3 regions of the Vibrio sp. SNU_ST1 genome follow, and region 1 is predicted to be linked to each of the others. Evidence: predicted binding sites of a transcription regulator. Region 1 holds the regulator's gene; each other region holds the start of a gene.
The links. The regulator PurR, encoded in region 1, represses purine synthesis genes. The targets are predictions, from matches to a motif close to TNANGNAAACGTTTNCNTNA.

Region 1 (4,728 bases):
TTCGCCTGGCAAGTTGATGTCTAACATAATGAGGTCAACGTTATTTTCTTCTAACATTTTTCTCATTTGAGCCCCGCTTTCAGCTTCGCTCACTGTGTAACCTTCATTCTGGAAATATCCAACCAGTTTACTGCGGGTTACCACATCATCTTCTACGACTAATACGTGATAGCTCATCTACACCACTTTTCTTATTTAATAGTTTCAGTGACCATTCTATTCATAACTCGTAACAATTCTAGTACTACAGAAGATAAAAGCCAGAAACATGATTTTTTTTTGATACAAGACAATCTTAAACCTTGCTATTTGTCGCCCATCGCAATTCAATATAGGCATTACTACTAACGAGTAACTTTGCGTTTCGCAAATAACCTTGTTATTCAGCCTTGGTGTGCCTATACACAAATCACTCAACGATGCTAGGTATACACACACCACAAGACTAAATCAGGATCTAAGAAATGAAAGATACGAAAGCATTCAACGAACAACGAGCAGAAATATACTGGTGGCTATCAAGCTTGTTCGCTAAAGAGCTCACTCAAGAAGAACTCGATCACTACCACTCTGTTGAAATTCGTTCTTTCCTAACTGGTTTAGGCGAAAATGAAACACTAAAGCCGGCGATTGATAGCTTAGTGGATGCGCTAAACCGTCTACAAACACGTGAAGATGCTCAATTAGAATTGTCTGCTGACTTCTGTGACTTATTCTTAAAGACTGATAAACATGGCGCACTTCCTTACGCTTCTATGTATATCGGCCAGACAGGCCTTTTGAACGATAAGCCAGCAAAAGATATGGAAGAGATCATGGCTAAACACAACTTAGTGGTTAACCAAGACCTAAAAGAGCCCGCTGACCACATTGCTATCGAACTTGATTTCCTAGGTAATCTAATCATTCGTTCGAACGAAACGGATCTTGAAGAGGAACTAGAGAAATCCTTCACTGTTCAACAGCAATTTATCGAACAGCAACTGCTTACTTGGGTACCAAAGTTCAACGTTAAATGTCATGACATTGACACATTCGGTTTCTACGCTTCAGTCTCATCCCTGCTATTGGCATTCTGCAAATTAGACACTCAATACCTAGCTGGCGAATAAGCTTTTTTTGACGACTCGATAAATAAATTCAATAGAATTGTGACCATTCACCCGGATTTCTGGGTGAATTTTATTGCGAGTAATTTCTAGTCAGTCTAAAATTGTGACCGCAAACGATAAAATATGAAACATTCACGAAATGCTACACTTATTGAAGTTCAGAGCATTTCGGTGTTAAGACAAGCCGCTCAATAGCGGTTTTTTGTTTTTTAGCACTTTAGTACCCAAAGAGCCCTACAAATTTAAGCTCTTAGTTAGGTAGCTTAACGGCTACTTCATTCCGTACTTTGGGAAAGTAGCTTCTAATAGGATAAAAACATGGCCACTATAAAAGATGTCGCACGCTTAGCCGGCGTATCAACAACAACCGTTTCTCACGTAATCAACAAAACTCGCTTTGTTGCTGAAGCGACTCAAGAAAAAGTTAATAAAGCCGTAGACGAACTTAACTATGCGCCAAGTGCCGTTGCTCGTAGTTTGAAGTGCAATACAACACGCACTATCGGCATGTTAGTGACTCAATCAACTAACCTCTTCTTCTCTGAAGTTATTGATGGTGTTGAAAGCTACTGTTACCGTCAAGGTTACACTTTGATCCTGTGTAATACGGGCGGTATCTACGAAAAGCAACGTGACTACATTCGAATGCTTGCAGAGAAACGTGTAGATGGCATCTTAGTTATGTGTTCTGACCTAACTGAAGAACTAAGAGAGATGTTAGACCGTCACGCGGACATCCCTAAAGTTATCATGGACTGGGGTCCTGAGAGCTCTCAAGCTGATAAGATCATCGATAACTCTGAAGAAGGTGGCTACCTAGCAACCAAATACCTCATTGAGCGCGGTCACTCCAAGATTGCATGTTTAAGTGGCCACTTAGACAAAGCAGCATGTGTTGAACGCATCTCAGGTTACAAGCGCGCACTCAATGAAGCTAAGATTACTGCCGATGAAAATATGATCATCGAAGGCAACTTTGAGTGTGACACCGCTGTGATTGCTGCTGACCAAATCATTGAGATGGAAGATCGCCCTACCGCAGTATTCTGTTTTAACGACACAATGGCATTAGGACTGATGAGCCGATTGCAAGAAAAAGGTATTCGTATTCCTGAAGATATCTCAGTGATCGGTTACGACAACATAGAATTAGCTGAATACTTCTCTCCACCGTTAACGACGGTTCACCAACCTAAGCGCCGTGTTGGTAAAAATGCATTCGAAATACTACTAGAGCGTATTAAAGACAAAGACCACGAAAAACGCGTCTTCGAAATGCACCCTGAAATTGTTGAGCGAAGTACAGTTAAAACGTTAAATTAATTGATGTAATGAGTTTAGTTTAATCAAGCGCACCTTTAGGTGCGTTTTTTTTTTCAACAAACAAAATGCACTTACATGCATATCTCGAAGATCATTAATTGAAGCAATGTCACATTTTAAAATAAGAAGTGTGAGCCTAATTCAACAAAAACTTTATTCTAACAACCCAGTCACGCACAGGGCAAACCACTTGAAAAAGTGGGACGCAAAGCTTCCGGCCTAAACCACTCGTTGGTATGGTAGCGGGGTTACCGATGGCAAAATGCAGTAACTGCTAATACTTTAGTAATTTACAGCCTATTGACAATTTAATTGCAACATTTTGCTAATCTCTCGGACCTGCTTATTTGGTGGCGTAGTTCAAATACACCGAGATAAATAACATGGATAAACCGATACTAAAGGACTCAATGAAATTATTTGAGCCCCTAGGAAAAATTAAGTCACGCTCAATGTTTGGTGGATTCGGGCTTTTTGCTGATGACACAATGTTTGCCCTGGTTGTGAATGACCAGTTGCATATACGAGCTGACAAATGCACAACGCAACAATTCGAACAACAAGGATTTCAACCGTACGTCTACAAAAAACGTGGTTTTCCTGTCGTTACTAAATATTTCGCTTTACCTGAAGGCTTATGGCAAGACCAAGAGAAAATCTTGCAGCTTGCGACTACGTCTCTAGGTTTTGCTAAAGAAGAGAAAGCTGAACAATCTTCTGCTAAACCAACTCGACTCAAAGATCTGCCTAACCTTCGACTCGCTACCGAGCGGATGCTGAAAAAGGCAGGGATCGATTCTGTAGAACGTTTATATGAATCTGGCTCTGTAAACGCATTTAACGCCATCAAAGAATCGCATGCGTCTTCTGTCAGTATTGAACTTTTATGGGCGCTAGAAGGCGCGATCAATGGTACACATTGGTCTGTTATACCGCAGCAACGTCGTGAAGAGCTTATCAATCACGTCAATTAACATTGTCAGTGCAAACTATCTAGATAACTAAGCCGCATTCCTGCGGCTTTTTTTATATCTGGTGAAAGTTATTCTATGCTTTGCCTGTCTATCTATACTAATCGTATACATTGAAAAACTAATGGTATGCATTGAAAATTTAGAGGAAATATCAATGAGTAAAAAAATGATATTAGGTATTGTGTTGGTCATAACCATCGTCTTGTTAGGCGTCAATTTCGGCCAATACTTAACGCTTGAAAATGCGAAAACCCAACAAGCTGTTTTGAATGACTACATCGAGAGCAATTTCATTGCCGCCGCCGCTATCTACTTTGTCGCGTATGTCATGATTACGGCTTTCTCAATTCCTGGCGCCGCGGTTGTTACGCTACTAGGGGCTGCGCTATTTGGCTTCTGGAACAGTTTACTGCTAGTCTCTTTCGCAAGTGCCATTGGTGCAACGCTTGCGTTTCTAAGTAGCCGCTACCTGTTACGAGACTGGATCCAAACAAAGTTTGGTGACAAGTTAGCAACTATTAACAAGGGTGTAGAAAAAGACGGGGCATTTTACTTATTCTCACTTCGTTTGATTCCTGTTTTCCCGTTTTTCCTTATCAATCTATTGATGGGTCTAACACCGATGTCGGTAAGTCGTTACTACATTACGAGTCAAATCGGGATGCTACCGGGTACGGCTGTTTTCTTGAATGCCGGAACTCAACTCGCAGAAATTGATTCCCTTTCAGGCATCGTGTCTCCCTCAGTACTGTTGTCATTTGCCTTACTGGGTGTATTCCCAATTATTGCTAAATGGTTGATGAATAAATTTCGCTCAGCACCTGTCGCTGAGTAACGAAAATAACTAAATAGCTAAATAGCTAAATAACTAAATAGCTAACGCATGCAACCAAATAAGGTTCTATTTCAATGAAAATCTTCAGTGCATCGAATCCGACAGAAGCTCATATCATCTGTGGCTTGTTAGAAAGTGAGAATATTGCGTGTGAAGTCCGTGGTGAGGGTTTGTTTGGTTTAAAGGGTGAAATCCCATTTACCGAAGATACAGACCCTTACGTATGGTTATATGAGGCAGAACTCGCTAGTAAAGCCCGCACGATCGTCAATGACTACCAAAAACAGCAAGATTCAATCATCTATGAAGAGTGGCGTTGTGGTGAGTGTCATGAAATCAATGAAGCACAATTCGGGTCTTGTTGGCAGTGCGGCGCTGCTTCACCTGAATAGCAGAGCTTCAGTTATTACAGACACGATTCGATCAATACCTCCTCCAAATAAAAACGGGAAGCTAAATTAGCTTCCCGTTTTTATTTTAATTC
Region 2 (4,728 bases), 380 kb from region 1:
ATACAGATGTAGGTGACCGTGCAAATGACGTGCTGCGTATCGATGGCCGTGACCTAAAAGCTAAAGTTGTTGGTGAAGGCGGTAACTTGGGTATGACTCAACTGGGTCGTATTGAATACGCGCTGACGGGTGGCCGAGTTAATACCGACTTTGTTGATAACGTTGGTGGTGTTGACTGTTCGGATAATGAAGTAAACATTAAGATCTTCTTGAATGGTTTGGTGTCTAATGGTGATCTAACCGTTAAGCAACGTAACCAAGTGCTTGAATCGATGGAAGATGAAGTTGGCGAAATCGTTCTAGACGACGCATATTGTCAAGCTGAGTCTATTTCGGTTACTGAGCATCAAGGTGTTGGTTTAGTAAAAGAGCAAATCCGCTTTATTCATACAATGGAAAAAGCAGGGTACTTGGATCGTGGTTTGGAATACATCCCAGATGACGAAACACTGCTCGAGCGTGAAAAACAGGGCCAAGGCCTAACAAGACCTGAGCTTTCTGTACTTGTCGCTTACGGAAAAATGGTGCTTAAAGAAGATCTTGTTAGTGATGATATCGCTAATGATGAATTCCATGCTCAACAGCTTATGCAGTACTTCCCAACAGCGTTACGTCGTAACTATTCTCAGCACATGGATAATCATCCACTACGTTCTGAAATCATTGCGACGGCACTGGCTAATCAAATGGTTAACGAGATGGGCTGTAACTTCGTTACTCGTTTGCAAGAAGAGACGGGCGCGAATATTGTTGATATTGCCAATGCTTACGCGGCATCACGTGAAATCTATGGTCTTGGCAAAGTTCTGAAGAGCATCCGTGAACTGGACAATGTTTCAAGTTCTGAAGCTCAATATGAATTAATCTACCATGTTCGCCGTACACTTCGTCGCTTGGCTCGTTGGTTGCTAAGAAACCGTAGCGGTAAACAGTCAGTGAAAGCACTGATTGAACTTTACCAAGGTGATGTTCTTACTATCACAGAGAAACTGGATGAAAACCTAGTGGCTTCTGAAGTAGAAGAGCATAACGCAATGGCACAGCTATGGATTGACCAAGGCGTAAACGCTGAGTTGGCTAATTCGGTTGCGCGTTTGTCTAGCTTGTACTCGGCACTGGATATATCCACAGTAGCTCGTGAGACGGGTAAAACAGTACAACAAGCGTCGAAGCTTTACTTCAACCTTGGCGATCGTTTGTCTCTGCACTGGTTCTTGAAGCAAATCAATGGTCAAGCTGTAGATAACAACTGGCAAGCACTAGCGCGTGCAGCATTCAGAGAAGATCTGGATTGGCAGCAACGTCAGCTAACTGGCCAAGTGCTTAACTGCGGTTGTGCTTCAGACATCGATGTGATTAAAGCGCTTGATGATTGGATGGAAAGTAACTCTGTTTCTCTACATCGTTGGGAAAGTATCCTCAATGAATTCAAAGTGGGCTCGGTTCATGAGTTTGCCAAGTTCTCAGTAGCACTGCGTGAATTGATGTTGTTAAATCTAAATTGCATGTCGACAGATTAGTGATTAGATAAAACGAAAGACACAAGGGCAGGCCATAAGGTCTGCCTTTTTCGTTTCTATAAAGTGGCATCAGTAGGTCTAACGATTGTTGACGGACCCACTTCGACGGACACCTTGTTTGTTGTTAAAAGAGTGGGTGGCTGTAATATGGTAGAGACTAGAAATGAGTAAACTGACTGCAGAAACGATAACGTTTGCTTAATAAAGAACCTCATTCGCTAACAAACTCGATTATCTTACCCTTACAGACAGTAATAGATTGAATAGTTGGGTAAATAAGTAAATAATATCGCCCCGTTTACACGGGGCTTTTTTCTATCGGAGGCACAATGCTCTACCGTCTAGCCAGAACTGGCTTTTTCCAACTTGATGCCGAAAAGGCACATGATCTTGCAATTCAAAATTTCAAACGCTTCACAGGCACTCCTATTGATCTTTTGTATCGCCAACAATTACCTAATCGACCTGTAGAATGCATGGGTCTTACTTTTAAAAACCCAGTTGGCCTAGCTGCTGGCCTAGATAAAAACGGCGAATGTATTGATGCATTTGGCGCAATGGGTTTTGGTTTCGTAGAAGTAGGAACGGTGACTCCTCGTCCACAAGCAGGTAATGACAAACCACGTCTGTTCCGTCTTGTTGAAGCTGAAGGTATCATCAACCGCATGGGGTTCAATAACCTAGGCGTGGACAATCTTATTGAGAACGTTAAGAAGTCGAACTACGACGGCATCTTAGGTATCAACATCGGTAAGAATAAAGACACACCAATTGAAAAGGGCGCTGAAGATTACTTGATCTGTATGGAGAAGGTATATCAATACGCTGGTTACATTGCTGTGAACATCTCTTCACCCAATACTCCAGGACTTCGCTCTCTACAATACGGCGAAGCTCTAGACGATCTATTGTCTGAACTTAAAACGAAACAATCTGAACTAGAAGAGAAGCATGGTAAATATGTTCCTCTTGCTCTTAAGATTGCTCCGGATCTAAGTGATGACGAAATTAGCCAAATTTGTGAATCATTGATCAAAAATAAGATCGATGGTGTAATCGCAACAAACACAACATTGGATCGTTCAATCGTTGAAGGCATGAAACATTGCGATGAAGCGGGTGGCCTAAGTGGACGTCCTGTTCAATCTCGCAGTACGGAAGTGGTTCGTAAACTTCACGAAGAACTTGGTGACGCATTACCGATCATCGGGGTAGGTGGCGTTGATTCGTATGTTGCTGCGAAAGAGAAAATGATGGCAGGCGCGAAGCTTGTACAAGTTTACTCTGGTTTCATCTACAAAGGCCCAGGTCTTGTAGGCGACATCGTTAAAAATTTATAGCCCCGAAAACCAAAGCTTTTATAAATCTAGCTTTTATAAACCCAGTGCTTATATAAACAGAGTTATCAAAAAGATTTGGTTATTTTAGGAAAGCTATAATTTTGCATCGTCTTACTAAAAGAGACACTGTAACTCACTGAGTTGTAGAGAAAAGCGATAAGAAAGAGGAATTCATTTCCTCTTTTTTTTTGCCTATTGCTCAGTAAAATTACTGTAATTGAAGGTAATTTTGCGTTTTACCTAATGGAATGGTTCAACAGTGTGAGACGAAATGATGCTTAAACCTAGCGATACATGGAGTTGGTATTACGATGAGCAGCAATGTTCATTAATGCTAAACCTCGGAGAGGATATGATTTTCAAAACGAATCTGGTCCGCAATAAGCTGGTAGACTGCGCGTTTAGAGATAATGAATTCACCGTTGATGACGCATCTTCATACCAAACCTTCAAAGAACAAATTTCTGGCTTAGAACTGTCTGAGCCTCGCCAAGCTGAACTCGCACTATATTGTGTGGCAGCAAAGCGCTTCCACAAGCCTGTACAGCCTAAAAGTTGGTTCTTCGATTCACAAGGCGCTGGCCACGACTCTCCTAAAGAAGGGGATATCGTACAAATGAATAACGAGCATAGCCTAGGTTACTTCATTGTATTAGAAGTGGGAGAGTGTGCGAGCCTATGTGCATTTGTCGACTTAGAAGAGTTTCTGCTCACACCTTCAAAAGGGTTAAGCTTTGGAGACTCGATTAAGGTGATGCACGATAGGATGGTAGACGCGAACTCTATTCTTCATTTTCATCATACACATATTGCAATGGTCGGTTAATTCCCCAGTTTAATTCATCATTTCTAACACACATTGCAACGCATAAACCTATCAAACCTTCCTTAGAATCGGCTCAATAGCCGATTTTTTTGTGCCTAAAACCCCTTATCCAGATAAATACATCACCGGTTAACTATTTAATTAGTGAACTTGTGACTGTTTTTTCATCTTAATTTCTGCCTATTTTCATCGCCAGAAGTGTAAATTACCTCCCTTTATTCCCTGTTTTTGTGCTTTTGTAGCTAACTTTCAGTCTTAAATTAACTCTGGTGTATACCAGTTTTAGGGTGAATATAAATTCACATCGCCGCATTGGTCGATGTTTGGTCATAAATTGTGCTGATTCGATAAGTCTTATGTTCTAAGGGGATGTGGGTAAGCGATCGCTTCATGACTGTGTATTTGCTAGCCAGTTAGTCGAAAGATTCAATGAAAAGACAAGTTTAGTGTGATGCTCTAATAACAAATTCAGGTATAATCGAGCTAATTTTTATCAATAAAAGAACACTATGAATCAATATCTAGCGGTTACCTCAAACGGCCTTGAGAATTTATTAGTTGAAGAACTAACCCAACTAGGGATTACAAATGCAAAACCTGTTCAAGCAGGTGTTAAATTCAAAGCGACCAATGAGCAAATTTATCGTTGTTGTTTATGGAGTCGTTTGGCTTCTAGATTTGTACGTGTCCTTTCTGAATTCACTTGTATGGACGACATGGATTTGTACCTATCAACCACCGCGGTTAACTGGGTAAATCAATTCCATAGCTCTAAGCGTTTTGTTGTTGACTTTAACGGTACAAACAACGAAATCCGTAATAGCCAATACGGTGCGATGAAAGTAAAAGATGCCGTTGTTGATAGCTTTGAGAAAAAGTCTTTACCTCGTCCGTCTATCAGCAAAGAAAATCCAGATATTCGTATTCACGTTCGTTTACATCGTGATAAAGCGATTCTTGGTGTTGATATGGTAGGTAGCGGTCTTCACCAACGTGGTTACCGCCCAGAATCAGGCCGCGCACCATTGCGTGAAACTCTTGC
Region 3 (4,728 bases), 510 kb from region 1:
CTTCTCGGCGGCCATAGCTAGCTGGTGGCGAGTAGTCAGTAATGTCTTGTCCATCGCATCCAATAGCTTTTGCTCTGAACGTTGTAGATGCAGTTTCTGTTCACCAAGGCGTTTTACTGGTGAGTTAAGCTGAAGCTGATGTTGTTTGCGTTCAACACGCTGAACATGCTGTTTTAGATACAGAGTCATACCACGACGCAAACGCATATCTAGGTCATCAAGCTGTTGACTCTGCTTTTGCAGTTGGTAGCTCGGGTGTTGTTTCTCTAAGCGGTATTTCAACGTTTGAGTTGATTGCGCTTGTTTGATTAGTACATGACGAATCGCACTCACTAAACGAGCACGTTTAGACGCATAAGCTTGCTCTTTATGACTGTTATCACGGCTAACCAATTCAGCGGCGGCTGATGGTGTTGGAGCACGCATATCTGCGACGAAATCGGCGATAGTGACATCAACTTCGTGGCCAACTGCACTGATGATCGGAATTTGGCTTGCTGCGATTGTGCGAGCTACGATCTCGTTATTGAAGCACCATAGGTCTTCTAATGAACCGCCGCCACGACCCACGATCAACACATCACATTCATTGCGTTCATTGGCACGGCCAATCGCTTGAGCAATCTGAATTGCCGCCTCTTCACCTTGAACCATGGTTGGGTAAACCACAACTGGCAGTGAAGGATCGCGTCTTTTCAGGACATCAAGGATATCAAACAACGCAGCGCCGGTTTTCGAGGTGATGACACCAACGCATTTAGGATGTTCTGGAAGAATTTGTTTATTGGACTGAGCAAATAAACCTTCCGCCGCCAAGTTCATCTTAAGTTTTTCAAACTCTTGCTGAAGCTTGCCGTCACCTTCTGGCTGCATGCTTTCGATGATCAGTTGATAATCACCGCGTGGCTCATAAAGAGACAGACGCGCTTTAACTAGCACTTGATTACCGTTTTTAGGCTTAAAAGTCACACGACGGTTATTGCCACGAAACATAGCGCACTTAACTTGAGCGCGAGAGTCTTTAAGCGTGAGGTACCAGTGACCAGAGACAGGTGCAGAGAAATTAGAGATTTCACCAACGAGCCAGACTATTCCCATTTCGTTTTCTAATAGGAGACGAACCTCTGAATTGAGGCGAGAAACAGTAAAGATGTTTGGATTGGTCATAGAAGCGCTATCTACCCTTGAAGGAAGGTCTTTCTCTTAGAATATCACTGGGCGTGAGTATGGAAGATAGCGGCAATATAATACATAGCAAGGGGGTAAATGCAAATTAAAAGTATAAAAATGTGTAGCCAAGCGATTTCGTTAGCCGTATAATCCGTCCGCAATATCTAATCCAAATGCAGTTTGATTTTCCTTAATTGGCTGCCCTCATTAGGCGAAACGATGAGATTGGATTGTTTCTTTTTACTCCTATTATTGTGAGATATTGCAAATGCTAAGAATTGCCAAAGAAGCGCTGACATTCGACGACGTACTGCTAGTGCCAGCACACTCCACCGTTCTCCCTAATACAGCTGATCTTCGCACTCAGTTGACGAAGAATATTTCCCTAAACATCCCAATGATCTCTGCATCGATGGATACTGTGACAGAAGCTCGCCTAGCGATTGCACTGGCACAAGAAGGCGGAATAGGCTTCATTCATAAGAACATGTCTATTGAACAACAAGCTGAAATGGTTCGCCAGGTTAAAATTTACGAAGCAGGTGTAGTTTCTCACCCTGTTACTGTAAGCCCTGATGCGACAATCGCTGATGTTGTAGCTCTTACTCAAAAACACGGTTTTGCCGGTTTCCCTGTTGTTACTGAAACAAACGAACTTGTTGGTATTATTACTGGCCGTGACGTTCGCTTTGTTACTGACCTTTCTAAGAAAGTTGATGTCGTAATGACGCCTAAAGCTCGCCTTGCTTCTGTTAAAGAAGGTGCAACTCGTGAAGAAGTTCAAGAGAAAATGCACGAAGCGCGTGTTGAAAAAGTTCTTGTTGTAAATGATGACTTCCAACTTACTGGAATGATCACTGCAAAAGATTTCCACAAAGCAGAACGTAAACCAAATGCTTGTAAAGATGAGCGCGGCAGCCTACGTGTAGGTGCAGCTGTTGGCGCTGGTGCTGGTAACGAAGAGCGCGTTGCTGCCCTAGTTGAAGCTGGCGTAGACGTTCTACTTATCGATTCTTCACACGGTCACTCTGAAGGCGTACTTAACCGTATCCGCGAAACTCGCGCTGCATACCCTGATCTACAAATCATCGGTGGTAACGTAGCAACTGGCGCTGGCGCTCGTGCTCTTATCGAAGCAGGTGTTAGTGCGGTTAAAGTAGGTATCGGCCCGGGTTCAATCTGTACGACTCGTATCGTTACTGGTGTTGGTGTTCCTCAAGTAACAGCAATCGCAGACGCTGCTGAAGTGGCTAACGAATATGGTATTCCAGTAATCGCAGATGGCGGCATTCGCTTCTCTGGCGATATCTGTAAAGCTATCGTTGCTGGCGCATCTTGTGTGATGGTTGGTTCAATGTTCGCTGGTACTGAAGAAGCACCGGGTGAAGTTATCCTTTACAACGGTCGTTCTTACAAGTCTTACCGTGGTATGGGTTCTCTTGGCGCTATGTCTCAAGGTTCTTCTGACCGTTACTTCCAATCTGACAACGCTGCAGACAAGCTTGTTCCAGAAGGTATTGAAGGTCGTATCGCATACAAAGGTCGTCTAAAAGAGATCGTTCACCAACAGATGGGCGGTCTACGCTCAAGCATGGGCCTAACGGGTTCTGCAACTGTTGAAGACATGCGTACTAAAGCTGAGTTTGTTCGTATCTCTGGTGCGGGCATGAAAGAATCTCACGTACACGATGTTCAAATCACGAAAGAAGCACCTAACTACCGTTTAGGTTAATAATACGTCCAAACGTTTGAATAATGTGCTGATTTAGTCGGCACATTAATATACCAATCGTAGTAAATAACTGATCATCCTAGCTTGTTAAAAACCTCGATAACTTCGTTAGAATTTTTGATTGTAGAATAGCTACTTATCAGAAAATTCTGCCTCGTTCTCAAGCTTTTTTCCTACGCTATTCCTGAACACTTACTTACTGTGATTGGTATTATATCTACCGCCTGTTTTGATGAAAGTCTGATTTTATCAAAACACGAGGTTAAAGATAACCTACGAAAACGTTTGCTTTATTTCTTGAAGAGTTAATCAGAGGTGAGTAAACTCGCCTCCGTTTTATCACATAGCCAATAAGACTGCTTACAATGACTAAAAATATTCATGACCAACGTATTCTAATTCTGGACTTCGGTTCTCAATACACGCAGCTAGTAGCTCGTCGTATTCGTGAGATCGGTGTTTACTGTGAACTTTGGAGCTGGGACGTAGAAGAAGCGGATATTCGTGAATTCAATCCAGACGGCATTATCCTATCTGGTGGCCCTGAAAGTGTAACGGAAGAGAATTCTCCACGTGCACCTCAGTACGTATTTGATTCAGGTGTTCCTGTCTTCGGTATCTGCTACGGCATGCAAACTATGGCTGAGCAACTTGGCGGTAAAGTAGCAACGTCTACTGAGCGCGAGTTCGGCTACGCAGCGGTACAAGTAACGGGTGAATCTGCACTTTTCGCTGACCTTGAGACAACTCAAGACGTTTGGATGAGCCACGGTGACAAAGTGGTTGAAATCCCTGCTGATTTCACAAAAATCGCAGAGACAGACACTTGCCCATACGCAGCAATGGCAAACGAAGATAAGAAATACTACGGTGTTCAATTCCACCCAGAAGTAACGCACACTAAAAACGGCCTAAAAATGCTTGAGAACTTCGTTCTTAATGCGTGTGGTTGTGAAGGTCTGTGGACTTCAGCGTCTATCATTGAAGATGCAGTTGCACGTATTAAAGAACAAGTAGGTGACGACGAAGTTATCCTTGGTCTTTCTGGTGGTGTTGATTCATCAGTAGTAGCAATGCTTGCTCACCGCGCTATCGGCGACAAACTAACATGTGTATTTGTAGATAATGGCCTTCTTCGTTTAAACGAAGGTGAGCAGGTTATGGAGATGTTTGGCAACAAGTTTGGCCTAAACATCATCAAAGTAGATGCGGAAGATCGTTTCCTTGACGCTCTGGAAGGCGAAGCTGAACCAGAAGCGAAACGTAAGATCATCGGTCACGTATTCGTAGATATCTTCGACGAAGAGTCTAAGAAACTGAAGAATGCTAAATGGCTTGCTCAGGGCACTATCTACCCAGACGTAATCGAGTCTGCTGCATCTAAGACTGGTAAAGCACACGTAATCAAATCTCACCACAACGTTGGTGGCCTTCCTGATGATATGGAAATGGGCCTTGTTGAGCCTCTACGTGAGCTGTTTAAAGATGAAGTACGTAAGATCGGTCTAGAGCTTGGTCTTCCATACAACATGCTTTATCGCCACCCATTCCCAGGTCCTGGTCTAGGTGTTCGTGTACTTGGCGAAGTGAAGAAAGAGTACTGTGATTTACTGCGTCGTGCTGATGCTATCTTCATTGAAGAGCTTCACGCTGCTGACCTTTACCACAAAGTATCTCAAGCATTCACGGTATTCCTACCAGTACGTTCAGTTGGCGTAATGGGCGATGGCCGTAAGTACGATTGGGTTGTATCTCTACGTGCTGTAGAAACTATCGACTTCATGACTGCTCACTGGGCACACCTACCATACGACTTCCTGGGTAAG

Region 2: pyrD (quinone-dependent dihydroorotate dehydrogenase) is a predicted target of PurR. The motif match lies at 1,703-1,722, and genes of this name have one in related genera.
Region 3: guaB (IMP dehydrogenase) is a predicted target of PurR. The motif match lies at 1,292-1,311, and genes of this name have one in related genera.

The regions. Positions count from the first base shown of each region.
Region 1 covers NZ_CP130748.1:1,149,835-1,154,562, reverse strand. Annotated here, with positions in the region: gene torR (two-component system response regulator TorR) at 1-177, opposite strand, end outside; gene torD (molecular chaperone TorD) at 465-1,112, shown strand; gene purR (HTH-type transcriptional repressor PurR) at 1,431-2,435, shown strand; cyclic di-GMP riboswitch class I at 2,606-2,691, shown strand; gene Q5H80_RS05130 (TfoX/Sxy family DNA transformation protein) at 2,819-3,409, shown strand; gene Q5H80_RS05125 (TVP38/TMEM64 family protein) at 3,564-4,244, shown strand; gene Q5H80_RS05120 (DUF2007 domain-containing protein) at 4,319-4,636, shown strand.
Region 2 covers NZ_CP130748.1:1,530,946-1,535,673, forward strand. Annotated here, with positions in the region: gene Q5H80_RS06530 (NAD-glutamate dehydrogenase) at 1-1,520, shown strand, start outside; gene pyrD (quinone-dependent dihydroorotate dehydrogenase) at 1,850-2,860, shown strand; gene Q5H80_RS06540 (cell division protein ZapC) at 3,132-3,686, shown strand; gene rlmKL (bifunctional 23S rRNA (guanine(2069)-N(7))-methyltransferase RlmK/23S rRNA (guanine(2445)-N(2))-methyltransferase RlmL) at 4,196-4,728, shown strand, end outside.
Region 3 covers NZ_CP130748.1:636,326-641,053, forward strand. Annotated here, with positions in the region: gene xseA (exodeoxyribonuclease VII large subunit) at 1-1,167, opposite strand, end outside; gene guaB (IMP dehydrogenase) at 1,439-2,902, shown strand; gene guaA (glutamine-hydrolyzing GMP synthase) at 3,268-4,728, shown strand, end outside.